Regions from separate parts of the Bifidobacterium dentium JCM 1195 genome, predicted to be linked through region 1. Evidence: riboswitches for the same ligand, from Rfam matches in the RefSeq annotation. Region 1 holds a riboswitch; each other region holds the start of a gene.
What was found. Region 1 has a riboswitch for thiamine pyrophosphate ahead of tenA (thiaminase II). Riboswitches for the same ligand answer to the same signal wherever they lie in the genome.
Positions count from the first base shown of each region.

Region 2: linked by a shared signal. The riboswitch ahead of BBDE_RS10195 (TenA family protein) and the one ahead of tenA (thiaminase II) in region 1 are both predicted to bind thiamine pyrophosphate.
Region 3: linked by a shared signal. The riboswitch ahead of BBDE_RS07695 (hydroxyethylthiazole kinase) and the one ahead of tenA (thiaminase II) in region 1 are both predicted to bind thiamine pyrophosphate.

Region 1 covers NZ_AP012326.1:1,505,798-1,510,002, forward strand. The annotation lists gene BBDE_RS06500 (metal-dependent hydrolase family protein) at 1-840, shown strand, start outside; gene BBDE_RS06505 (YhbY family RNA-binding protein) at 947-1,252, shown strand; gene tenA (thiaminase II) at 1,393-2,145, opposite strand; TPP riboswitch at 2,146-2,251, opposite strand; gene BBDE_RS06515 (DEAD/DEAH box helicase) at 2,330-4,205, opposite strand, start outside.
Region 2 covers NZ_AP012326.1:2,443,161-2,447,365, forward strand. The annotation lists gene BBDE_RS10190 (GntR family transcriptional regulator) at 1-668, shown strand, start outside; gene BBDE_RS10195 (TenA family protein) at 887-1,588, opposite strand; TPP riboswitch at 1,650-1,752, opposite strand; gene BBDE_RS10200 (4-hydroxybutyrate dehydrogenase) at 1,972-3,111, opposite strand; gene gabT (4-aminobutyrate--2-oxoglutarate transaminase) at 3,234-4,205, opposite strand, start outside.
Region 3 covers NZ_AP012326.1:1,788,533-1,792,737, forward strand. The annotation lists gene BBDE_RS07680 (glycine--tRNA ligase) at 1-700, opposite strand, end outside; gene BBDE_RS07685 (aldo/keto reductase) at 933-1,793, opposite strand; gene BBDE_RS07690 (MerR family transcriptional regulator) at 1,937-2,359, shown strand; TPP riboswitch at 2,419-2,531, shown strand; gene BBDE_RS07695 (hydroxyethylthiazole kinase) at 2,523-3,434, shown strand; gene thiC (phosphomethylpyrimidine synthase ThiC) at 3,606-4,205, shown strand, end outside.

The sequences.
Region 1 (4,205 bases):
GCTCCCCTGATCGCGTTGGAAAGCGAAACCCCGCAAGAGGCACGTCTGCATACGCGCATGAACATCGAACATGGCGTCAATGCCATCAAGATCGCCGCAACCGGTGGCGTCACCGACTCCCAGGTGCTCGGAGAGGCCGGTTCCCCTCAGATGACCATCGAACAGATGCGCGCCATCTGCGACGAGGCCCACAACGCAGGCATCATCGTCGCCGCGCATGCGCAAGGCGCGGAGGGGGTTCGCAGAGCGTTGCAGGCTGGCGTGGATACCATCGAACATGGCAGCCGCCTTGATGATGAGCTGATCGAACTGTTCACGCACAATCCGAATGCGTTGCGCGGCCATTCCGCACTGGTGCCGACGATTTCCGCAGGATTCCCGCTGTGCGCATTCGGCCGCGACGTAACCGGCATCACCGAGATTCAGGCCGAGAATTCGAAACTCGTGGTCGACGGCATGATCGCCGGCGCCCGGGCCGCACATGACGCGGGCATTCCGGTCGGCGTCGGCACCGACACCGCCATGACTTTCGTAACGCAATACAATACGTGGCGCGAACTGGCGCTACTGGTGAAATTCGCCGGATTCACACCGGCCGAGGCCATCCATGCGGCCACCGCCGTGAATGCACGGATTCTCAACGTGTGCGCATCAACCGGTTCATTGGAGGATGGCAAGGTCGCCGACATGGTGGTGCTGGATGCCAATCCGCTGGAGTCTCTCGCCGCACTTGCCCGTCCGGCGCTGGTGATCGCCGCCGGTCATCCCGTATGGCATCCGCATGCCAAGCGGTTCGATGACATCGACCGCCTGCTTGATGAGGCGATGGAACGTACATGATATGCAGGGTTTTACCGACCTCACGCTATGGTAGAGCGAGCGTTATCGAAAGACTTTGATGCCGCGGACAGCACGCGGAAAGTTACCCAGAGAAAGCGAAACATATATGGCACTTACCAAAAAGCAGATCAAGCAGTTGCGAGGCATGGCCAACAAGCTCAACCCGATCGTTCAGGTCGGCAAGAATGATTTGAGCGAGAACGCCATCAAGCAGGCGGATGACATCATCGAACGACGCGAGCTCATCAAGGGCTCCGTGCTCGACGGTTCCGGTCTGACCGCAAAGGAGGCCGGCGAAGGCTTGGCCGAGCAGCTCGATGCGGAGCTTGTGCAGGTGATCGGCAACCGGTTCGTGATCTACCGCCGTTCCCAACGCGATGACGTGGAGCATATCCGGCTCGTTCGCGAGTAAGCGACTTCCCCTGATGGAGATCCGCGGGAAGGAAACTCCTGAGAAGACAAAGGTGGGTTGGCATCCGGGAATGGATGCCAACCCACCTTTGCAATGAAAACAAACAATCGAAAGTCAGCGGGCTCTGCACCGCAGCGGCGTCAGCGCCCCCGATCCCATTCGGGCTTCCACGTGTACTGCATGTCGTAGGCGCTGGACCAGAACATGTACTCGTTTTCGACACCGGTTACGAAAATGTCGATTAGTTCCCGTTTGCGTTTTTCGGACAGTCCTTCGGCCAACCGTTCGATATGTTCGATCAACCATGCGGAGCCTTCCCAGAACTCCTCGGTCTTATACATGTCGACCCAGCTCTTGTAAGGGTTGGCGTCTAGCGTGTCCGCGAATTCACGGGCGAGACGCTGGCCATAGTCGGCATATACCCACGCACACGGCAGCACGGCCACAAGAATGTCGACCAATTCCTTGCCATAGGCGATGGAAAGAATGTTCGACGTGTATGCGCGTGCGAATGCGGATTGCCGCACGCCGGCCATCTCCTCCTCACTCACGCCGTAGCCGGCCATATACTTGCGATGCACGTTGGTCTCCACGTTGAAGATCGCGCTTTGCACGCCGACCATGAACTGCATGACCTCGGTATCGTCGGTCTTGGTCAGGGCCAACGCGTGCACCTTGGCGTAATCGGAGAGATAGCGGTAATCCTGCAGCAAATAGAAGGCGAACTTCTCACGTTGCAGCGTACCCTCGCCAAGCTCACGCAGGAATGGCTGACGGTAGCCTTGCTCCCATACCAGATCGGCCGCCTCGCGCATGCGCTGCGCGAATGGGGGAAGATTGTCGAGCCGAACACCGCGTGCCGGATCATATGGTTTGTTGATTGCAGACATCATATCGCTCAAAGATATGCCTCCCTACGCTGGTATTAACCATCAGGTTCAAAGGGTCAGGCCTTACGCCTATCTCAACCCGGTTGTACGGGTTCCCCTGCATTACGCCGTTCATTATGGCAATACCGGCAGACACCCCATCTCGCTCCCGTGACGTGCCGCCGAACGCGGAACGTCGCCTCCTATGTCAGCTCAGCAGATCAAGCAGATCGTCCTTGGTGAGCGAGCCGACGCCGCCCGAAGCGCCACCGTCGGTGAATTGCCGTGCCAGCCGGCTCTTGTCCCGCTGTAACTTCAGCATGCGCTCCTCAATGGTGTCTTTCGCCACAATCCGGTACACGTTCACGTCCTGTGTCTGCCCGATGCGGTGTGCGCGGTCAGTGGCTTGGTTCTGTGCAGCCTCATTCCACCAAGGATCGGCATGAATCACCACGGATGCACCGACCAAGTTCAGGCCGGTATTGCCGGCTTTGAGCGAGATCAGGAACACGGGCGCATCATCGCCATTGAACTCATCCACCAGCTCCACGCGCTTCCTCTTCGGCGTCTCACCGGTAATCGCATGGAACGCAACGCCGTGTTCGGCGAGTCGCACGCCAATCAGGTCAAGGAACGACGTGAACTGCGAGAAGATGAGCACCTTCTTGCCCTCATCCATGCAGTTGGCCACCAAATCGTCGATGGCTTCAAGCTTGGCCGAGCCGTTTTTCGCGTCCGCATACACCAGCCGAGGATCGCAGCAAAGCTCGCGCAGCAACGTGAATTCCGCAAGAATGCGAATCCTGCTCGTGTTGAAATCGGCATCCCGTGTTTTGGTGAGTGCGGCGCGTAGCCGCTGTTCGTGCGCCGCATACAGTTTGCGTTGCTCCCCCGCCAGCTTCACGGTCACGACGTTCTCGAACTTGTCGGGCAGATCGGTAAGCACGTCCTTTTTCAACCGTCGTTTGATGAACAGGCCGACCAACGCCCGCAACTTGTCAGCCATGACGGACTGTTCCGGACCGGGCGCCAGAATCGGCTGCTCGTACCGTTCGCGGAATCGCGTATAAGTGCCCAGCAGCCCCGGCATAAGAAAATCGAAGATGCTCCACAGTTCGCTCAGACGGTTCTCGATTGGCGTGCCGGTCAATGCGAAGCGATGCGCGGCGTTCACCTGCTTGACCACTTTCGCCACCTTGGTGGCGTGGTTCTTGATGTATTGCGCCTCGTCGAGCACCATGCATGCGAACCTGCAGCCGGCGTATTCGTCGATATCGCGACGCAACAGATCGTAGGATGTGATGAGTATGTCCGGACCGTCCTCGCTTTCGGAGGATGCCTCGGAAACGGAGGATGACGAGGACTCCGATTTCGCCATTGCCCGTAGCCGCCGCAGCACGTTGCGGCGTTCCGTCTTGGTGCCGGCCACGACCTCCACGGTAAGATCGGCAGTGAATTTCTCGCATTCCGCGGCCCAGTTGTAGACGAGCGATGCCGGGCAGACGATGAGCGTCGGGCCATTCCCCTTACGTGCCTCGACAAGGGCAAGCAGTTGCACGGATTTGCCCAGGCCCATCTCATCGGCGAGAATGCCACCGAATCCCTTGTCCCATAATGTGGAAAGCCAGCGGAATCCCTCCGCCTGATATGGCCGCAGCACGTTGCGCAACGCTTGCGGTACCTCATAGCGACTCGGATCGATGATCTTCACATCGTTGACATACGAGGTGAAGGATGCGTTTTTGCGTTCATCCGGCACCTGTGCGTCCAGTAGAAACGCCTGATAGCCCGGAATGGCGATGGTTCCGCCGTCAAGTTGCGTTCCGGTCAGGTCAAGATCCGAGGCAATACGATCGAGTTCACCCAAATCGGCATCCCGCAGATCCACGAAGGTGCCGTCGTGCAGCCGATGGTAGCGACGTCTGCGCCGATAACTGTCAAGCAGTGCACCGACCTCGTTCATCGGTACTTCGTCGGCGATCGGCGAAATCTCGACAAGGTTCGATTCGACCGACAACCCGACCTTGACGCTCGGCTTCGACGGAGACATCAAGCCGTCGAAGGCGGCAGTGGAGAACACCTGA
Region 2 (4,205 bases), 940 kb from region 1:
TACATGATTGGGAGATGGAGATCACCAGGCAGACCGCGCACTCCATTATCAACAAGCAAGAGTTCGATTCACTCGCCGAACGCCTCACACATCCCGCCTTGGAACAGGATCGCAGAATCATCGGTGCGGGTCTGATTCCCTCCCCGGATTTTCTGCCCGATGCTCCATGGCACTCCTGTTGGTGGACCTCACGTTGGAATCAAACTAATCAGGCAACAATCCGTCCATTGCGCATTTCCGACAATCCCCAGTCGGCATCGTTCTACAATTTCACTGTCCAAGACTGGTGGACCGGCCCGAAGAACACCGACGGACTGCACATCACCGGTCCATATATCGACTACATCTGCTCCAACGAATTCACCCTGACTCTCAGCCGCCCCTTCTATGTGGACCACCACTTCGCAGGCGTGGCCGGTTTGGACCTCAGCGCCGCCACCTTAGAACATGAAGTATGCGAACAGCTGCTTCGGCTCGACCGTCCCGCCGCACTTATCAGTCATGAACAACGTGTGCTGGCTTCCACCAACACATCATTACTATGCGGTGATCTGGTAGCAGATCTCAACAATACACACGCCAAAGCCACCATCGATTGCGGCGCGCTGGCCCCCTCAAACGCGACTACAAGCAAGAAGCAGGAATCCTTGATCATGCTCATGTTCTGAGTAATGTAGCGGAAGGCTAGTTCCGCCGACACCATGACGCTGGCCTTCCATTTTACCTGTGAATCTCGTAGCATCCCAAGAAAATCAGTACATCCGGACTGCTGTGGGGCCACCGGCCCGATGGCCCCACAGCAGTCCGGGTGGATTCCGCGCATATCAGAACACGTTGCATCTCATATACGCTACCCACTGAAACCGATACAGGATGTCCCGCAGAATCAGTCCTGTGGGTAGGAATCGTCGAAGAAGCGGCGTTCCAGATGCACGATGGTGCGGAATACCTCGGCTTCCGGACCGTCGATGGAGCAGTATTCGTTGACCAGCGCGATGAGATCGCCGACCCATTTGCGGAAATGCGCGCCTTCGTGCAGGTCGACCCATCCCTTGTGTGCCGGGACCTGTTGCACGACCCCGGCGTCGACCGTGCGCTTGGCCCATGCGAGATACAGCCATTCCATGCAGCAGATCGCGGTGATCAGTTCCGGCCAGCTCTTATCGGACAACGTATCGAGGTACGCACCGTAATCTCTGTTCGCCTGGGTCTGTTCGGTGTCGTCATACTCCTGCTGGCTGACGTGGTAGGCCTCGAGGAAATGCTGGAAATACGTGGCCTCGTTGTCCGCGAACCATTGCGACTGGGCGGCGAGCATGTCCTTGGTTTCCTGACGCGGAGCCAACTTGATGAGCCGGGCCATCATGCCGTTGTTGTAGAACTTGAAATCCTGAATCAAATATGATTTCAATATCTCTTCCGGCAGGGTGTCATCCAACAGCTCGTTGACGAAACGCGAGTTGATGGCTTCTCGCCAATCCTCGGTATTCAGCATGTACATCCGGTCGGCGACGGAGTCCGACTCCGCGCCCAACCAAGCGTAGTCGCCGCGCGCCGGCTCCAGCGCTTCGGGTACGTGAATGGTCATGATTTTCCTTTCCTTAGTGATGCCGCCGACGGATGCACCGCCTACGACATGCATAAAGGCACGGGAAACAAGAGAGACGTCCGTGCGCCGGCATTACCCGGTATACGTTCAAACGGTCGAAGCGGATGCTTCCTCTCAGCCTTGCGGCCCCCGTGTCTGTGCCCGATAATACACGGGCATATGCGCCCTTATGCCGGAATTTCACATACCGGCCAGCAGAATCCCATTGCGATCATGTGAACGGGAATGATCAACCTTACGTTGAAAACCGAAGTGGTGCCATCCCCGGTACCCCCAGTAGGGAGCCCAAGAAAACGGCACCACCTCGAAATCAATCCGCCTCTGTACACGCTACGGACGTATCACGCCGCAACCCAAGAAAATCAGTACAGCTCCTTGAAGATCTTGAGCACGCGATCGTAATCGAGCGGCACGAAGCAGTTCTTCATGAGTCGCTCCTGCGTCTTGATCACGCGATCGGCGAATTCCGGCAGATCCTGTTCGGTCACACCGTACTCATGCAGCGCCTTCTTCGGCAACAGCTTGTTGATAAGCGTCTCCAGCGCATCATACACATCGGCCACGTCACAGCAGAGAATGTCGGCGATGAACTGGTTCATCTTAAGGATCTCGCCTTCCGGCTTGATCTCCATATAGTTGCGTAGCACGCCGGTGAACATGGCGTAGTTGGATTCGCCGTGGGGCACATGATATTTTCCGCCCAGCTGATAGCTCAGCGCATGCACGGCAGCGCACCCGCCGGTATCGAAGCTGATGCCCGCATAGTCGGAGGCGATCAGGAAGTCGCGCATCAGTTCGTTGCGCTTGGCGCGGCGCTCCGGCGAACCGGCGGGACCGGCTTCGGCAACGGCCTTATAGCCGGAGATGATCATCTTCATGGCCTCATAGCCGAACATGCGCGTGTATGGCGTGGAGTTCGGCGAAAGCGTGGATTCCACGGAGTGCACGAGCGCGTCGAGCGAGCTGGTGGCGAACACGTGATCGGGCAGTCCGTAGAGCAGCTCCGGCACGAGCACGGCATCGTCGGCGAACATCTCAGGGCCTGCGATTCCGGCCTTGCAACCTAGGCGCGTACGATTGATGGCCGCGATTTCGGTGACCTCCGAACCGGTGCCGCAAGTGGTCGGCACGAGCACGAAGCGTACGGAGCGCTTGAAGTCGGGCAGATGGTCGATTACGTCGTCGATGGAGGCACCACCGGCCACCGCCACGACCTTCGACATGTCCATGACGGCACCGCCGCCGACTGCCACGATGCGGTCATAGTCGAATTTGCCCGCATCCGCGATGAATTCGTCGATCATCACATCGGTCGGCTCCTGCGCGCCGTACTTGTCGACAAGAATCACGTTCGCACCGTTTGCATACGGTTCCAGGAACTGCTTGTAGATCACTTCGATGCTGACCAGCAGGTCCTTCGGTCCGAGTTCGAACGATGCGAAGAATTCCTTGACCGTATCGTAGGTGTAGATGTTGTCGGGTCCGACCGTCAACAGTTTCATGATGCGTCCTTTCCAAAACGTTGGCTGCAACCGCGCCCATTCCGGCGATTGCAGCCAACTCTATGCCTGTTTGCTTGAGGGTTCGTTATCGGCGATTTCGCTCGCCCGCAACGATTGCGTACTTACTTGGCGCTTTCCTCGACGATGATCTCCTTGAGTACCGCCAGCGCTTCGTTCAGCTCGTCATCGGTGATGACCAGCGGCGGCAGCAAGCGGATTACGTTGCCGTTGATGCCGCAGGTCAGCATGATCAGACCTTCTTGGATGGTGCGCTTGGCGATGCGGCCGACCAGCTCCTTATTCGGCTCCATGGTGCCCGGCTTGACGAATTCGACACCGATCATGGCGCCGCGGCCGCGTACTTCGGCCACCGCCGGCACTTCGTCGACCAGCGGACCGAGTACGGATTCGACGACCTCACCGATATGTGCGGCCTTTGCCGGCAGATCCTGCTCCTCCATAATGCCGATTGCCGCAAGAGAAGCGGCGCAGGAAACCGGGTTACCGCCGTAGGTGCCGCCGATGCCGCCGGGCTGCACGGCGTCCATGATCTCGGCGCGACCGGTCACGGCCGCAATCGGCATGCCGCCGCCGAGTGCCTTGGCAGTGGTGATCAGGTCAGGAACGACGCCGTCGTACTCGCAGGCGAACCATTTGCCAGAGCGGCAGAAGCCTGCCTGAATCTCGTCGGAGATGTACAGCACGTCATGCGCGTGAGCCCATTCGGCCAATCCAGACAGGAAGCCTTCGGCCGGCACGATGAAGCCGCCTTCGCCCTGAATCGGTTCGGCGATCACGGCGGCCACGTTGGCGGAGCCGACCAGCAGCTCGATCTTGGCGGCGGCGGCCTTCGCGGCGGCCGCACCGTCCGCACCGAAGTCGTCGCGCAACGGATAGGAGAACGGTACGCGGAAGACGTCGGGGGCGAACGCACCGAAGCCCTGCTTGTACGGCATGGACTTGGTGGTCATGGCCATGGTCAGGTTGGTGCGGCCGTGGAACGCATTCTCCATCACTACGATGGCGGAGCGGCCGGTGTACTTGCGGGCGATCTTGATGGCGTTCTCAACGGCTTCGGCGCCGGAGTTGACCAG
Region 3 (4,205 bases), 280 kb from region 1:
CATCGATCCAGTACTGGTGCCATTCCTCATCAGTGCCCGGAGCCACGAAGAACTCCATTTCCATCTGCTCGAACTCACGGGTGCGGAAGATGAAATTGCCCGGGGTGATCTCGTTACGGAAGGACTTGCCCATGTTGGCGATGCCGAACGGCGGCTTGGAACGCGAGGAAGTCATCACGTTCTTGAAGTCCACGAAGATGCCCTGCGCGGTTTCCGGACGCAGGTAGTGCAGCGAGTTCTCGTCCTCGACCGGGCCGAGATGGGTGCGCAGCATCATGTTGAAGTCACGCGGTTCGGTCCAGTTGCCGCGGGTGCCGCAGTCCGGGCACACGATGTCCTTCAGGCCATTCTCCGGCAGCTTGTCGCCATGCTTTTCGGCATAGGACTCCTCAAGCTTGTCGGCACGATGGCGCTTGTGGCAGTTGAGGCATTCGATCAGCGGGTCGTTGAACACGGACACGTGGCCGGAAGCCACCCACACGGCCGGCGGGAGGATGATGGACGTGTCGACGCCCACCACGTCACCTCGGGTGACGACCATGGAACGCCACCATTCGCGCTTGATATTGTCCTTCAGCGCGACGCCAAGCGGACCGTAATCCCATGCGGAACGGGTTCCGCCGTAGATTTCACCGGCGGGGAACACAAAGCCGCGACGCTTCGCGAGGGATACGACTTCATCGAGTTTGGATACAGCCACAATGCACCTTCTGGTTTGAACGGTTTGGGGTCTTTTTACAAGCGCACAGCCTACCGGCATGCACTGACAGCAGACGGGGCTGTCTAACTGGAATCCGTACCGCAGAATGATCTCCCCCGACCATACGTCACACGCATGAAACCATATGTTGGCGATGCCTTCAATCATATGGTCAATGGCAAGGATTTCGGTTGACCCGAATGCCTTGTTTTCGCAGCATGCTCACCGCGATTCACTCGCGGCCCGCACGCGCTTTGACGTAGCCGACGAAGCGGTCGACCGCCTCGGGGGTGTCGTGATGGAAGAACAGGCTGGTCTTGGTGTCGAGTCCCGCGATGGTCTTCATTTCGTCGTCGGTGAGACAGAAATCAAAGATGTTTAGATTCTCTTCCATACGCTCCTTATGCGTGGACTTGGGTAGGGCGATGATGTCTCGCTGGGTAAGCCAACGTAGGATCACCTGCGCCACGGATTTGCCGTGCGCTTCGCCAATCTTGGCTAGGGTCGGATTGGAGAACATGTTTTGCATGCCCTCTCCGAACGGCGCCCACGCCTCATGCGCCACACCACGCTTAAGCATGTTCTTATGGGCTTCGATCTGCTGGTTAAGCGGGTTGGTCTCGACCTGGTTGACCATCGGGGCGATTTCATTGAAGGCGACCATATCGGCCAATCGATCCGGATAGAAGTTGCTCACGCCGATGGCACGAATCACACCGTCTTTGTAGAGCTTTTCAAGCGCGCGCCATGCGCCGTAGGTGTCGGAGAACGGCTGGTGCAGCAACACAAGATCAAGATAATCGGTACCGAGCTTCTTCAACGACACGTCAATGGATTCGAGGGTATTCTCATAGCCGTAATTGCTGATCCATACCTTGGTGGTCAGGAACAGATTCTTACGGTCGATACCGGAATCTTTGATGCCTTGACCGACTTCCGCTTCGTTGAAGTACGACTGTGCGGTGTCGATGTGACGATATCCGGTTTCGATGGCTTCACGCACGCAGCGAGGAGCGTCCTCTTTGCCGACCTGGAAGACGCCGTAGCCGATCTTCGGAATCTCAACGCCATTGGCAAGTTTCAGATATTCCATTTGATTCCCTTCCATGAGATCACTATTTGCGACCGACGGCTTGCCGGTCGGTGATGCTCCACATTAGAATCCGGTAGTTACTACCGGTCAAACGGCAACACGCCGGTAGAAACTACCGACAGAAACTACCGACAATGGAAACCATGTACACGATGAAGCAAGCATGCGAACTCACCGGCATGAACTATGAAGCGCTGAAATTCTACTGCAATTCCGAACTCGTTCCCGCGGTTGGGCGAGACGGACGCAATCATCGCATCTTCGACGACCAAGCCATTGCATGGATCATCGGTTTGAACTGTTTGAAACGATGCGGCCTCAGTATCAAGGAGATGCAACACTACACCAAACTTTGCCAAGAAGGCGATTCCACTATTGCGCAACGCAAGGAAATACTCGCGCAGAAGAGGGCCGTCCTCGAACAACGACTTACCGAAATCCAAGGAGACATCGACTATATCGACAAAAAGCAGCAGTACTACGACATCTTGCTTGCAGGAGAAACCCCATCCCCCGGAATCCTTGCCGAACTCAGACGCAGGCCGGACAGCGCCCCACGCCAATAACATAGACGTGACGTCTCAAACACGGCACTGTCAAGGGGCGCGTATAGGTTAAAAGCACTTTGTACATGCAGGGGAGCTTTTCGGCGGATGGTCGAAAGCTGAGAAAGGCGGCAAGCCTGACCCTTTGAACCTGTTGGTTAGGACCAACGTAGGGAGCAGCGTCATGAGTGACAACTCATATATCGATACCTCATATAGCAGTGCCTCTATCGATGCACTATGCGGAGATGCACTACGTGAACGGATCGCGCAAGCCGTCAACGATGTGCGTGAGCAAACGCCGCTGGCGCAGTCGTTTACCAATTTCGTCACCATCAACCTCGTAGCCAATGCCCAGCTTGCGGCGGGCGGCACCGCGGCCATGAGCTTCCTGCCGGATGACATCATCGACACCGCCGAAATCGCAGGATCGAACTACATCAATGTGGGCACGCTCCTGCCGTTCTACAAGGAAGCGCTGCCTCAGATCGCCTACGAGCTGCACAAGAACGGCAAGACTTGGGTGCTTGACCCGGTTGCCGCCGGCATCGGCAAGACGCGCACCGCGATTCTCGAATCCTTCCGCATGTATCCGCCGACCATCGTGCGCGGCAACGCCAGTGAAATCATCGCACTCGACGCGATGTGGGGACTCGCCACGTCCGACTCCGTTACTTCCGGCACCCGTCCGGCAGGCGTGGAGGCCGTCGACGAGGTGGACGCCGCGATCGAGGCCGCCCAGCGCATGGCGCGTCACCTGGCGAAGCACTCGCCTTCAGGCAAGGGTGCCGTCGCCGTATCCGGCGCCGTCGATCTGGTGACCGACGGCGAGCATACCTTCCGACTGCCCGGCGGCAGCGCGATGATGACGAAGATCACCGGCGCCGGCTGCTCGTTGGGCGGCGTGACCGCAACGTATCTGGCGGTCTCCGAACCGCTGGTCGCAGCCATTTCCGCATCGTTGCTCTACAATCGCGCATCCGAAATCGCCGAGCAGGAATCCAATGGACCGGGATCCTTCCAGGTCGCACTGCTCGATGCCCTGTGGAATGTGACCGCCGAGCAGGTGGCCGCTTCCGAAATCATCGAGGACTGACGATTCCACCGCACGTCACGCATGCATCGTTCCTTCGATGCCCGGCCATCATGCATGGCAACGTGCGATGGCAGCAAAATCGTGTACGTACGGCGGCATAGACCGGTAGTTCCGACATCACATCATCACAAGACTTCTGGATTACTTACCACAAACAAGGGGGAACCAACAATGAATGATTATCCATACGCGTCGATGCGCGACTGTTTCGACATGAGCGCGTACTTCGTGGTCGGCCCGCAGGACTGCAAGGGCCGTCCCATCACGGACGTGGTCGATGACGCGTTGCGTGGGGGCGCAACCTTCATCCAGCTGCGTGCCAAGAATACGGACGCCAAGGATCTGACGCTCATGGCACAGGACATCGCGCAGATCATCGAAGACAACGGCAAGTCCGATGCCGTGGCCTTCGTGATCGACGACCGTGTGGATGTGGTCTGGCAGGCCCGTAACAAGGGCATCAAGGTCGACGGCGTGCATATCGGGCAGACCGACATGGAACCGCGTGAAGCCCGCGCGCTGCTTGGCGAGGAAGCCATCGTGGGCCTGTCCGCCGAGACCGAAAGCTTGGTGAGGCTTATCAACGAGCTGCCGAATGGCTGCATCGACTATATCGGCGCCGGACCGCTGCATGTCTCCACCACCAAGCCGGAGGCTTCCGTAGGCGGCAATGACGGTTCCGGGAATACGCTCGACGAGGATCAGATCAACACCATCTGCACGGCGAGCGATTTTCCGGTCGTGGTCGGCGGCGGCGTCACGGCCGATGAC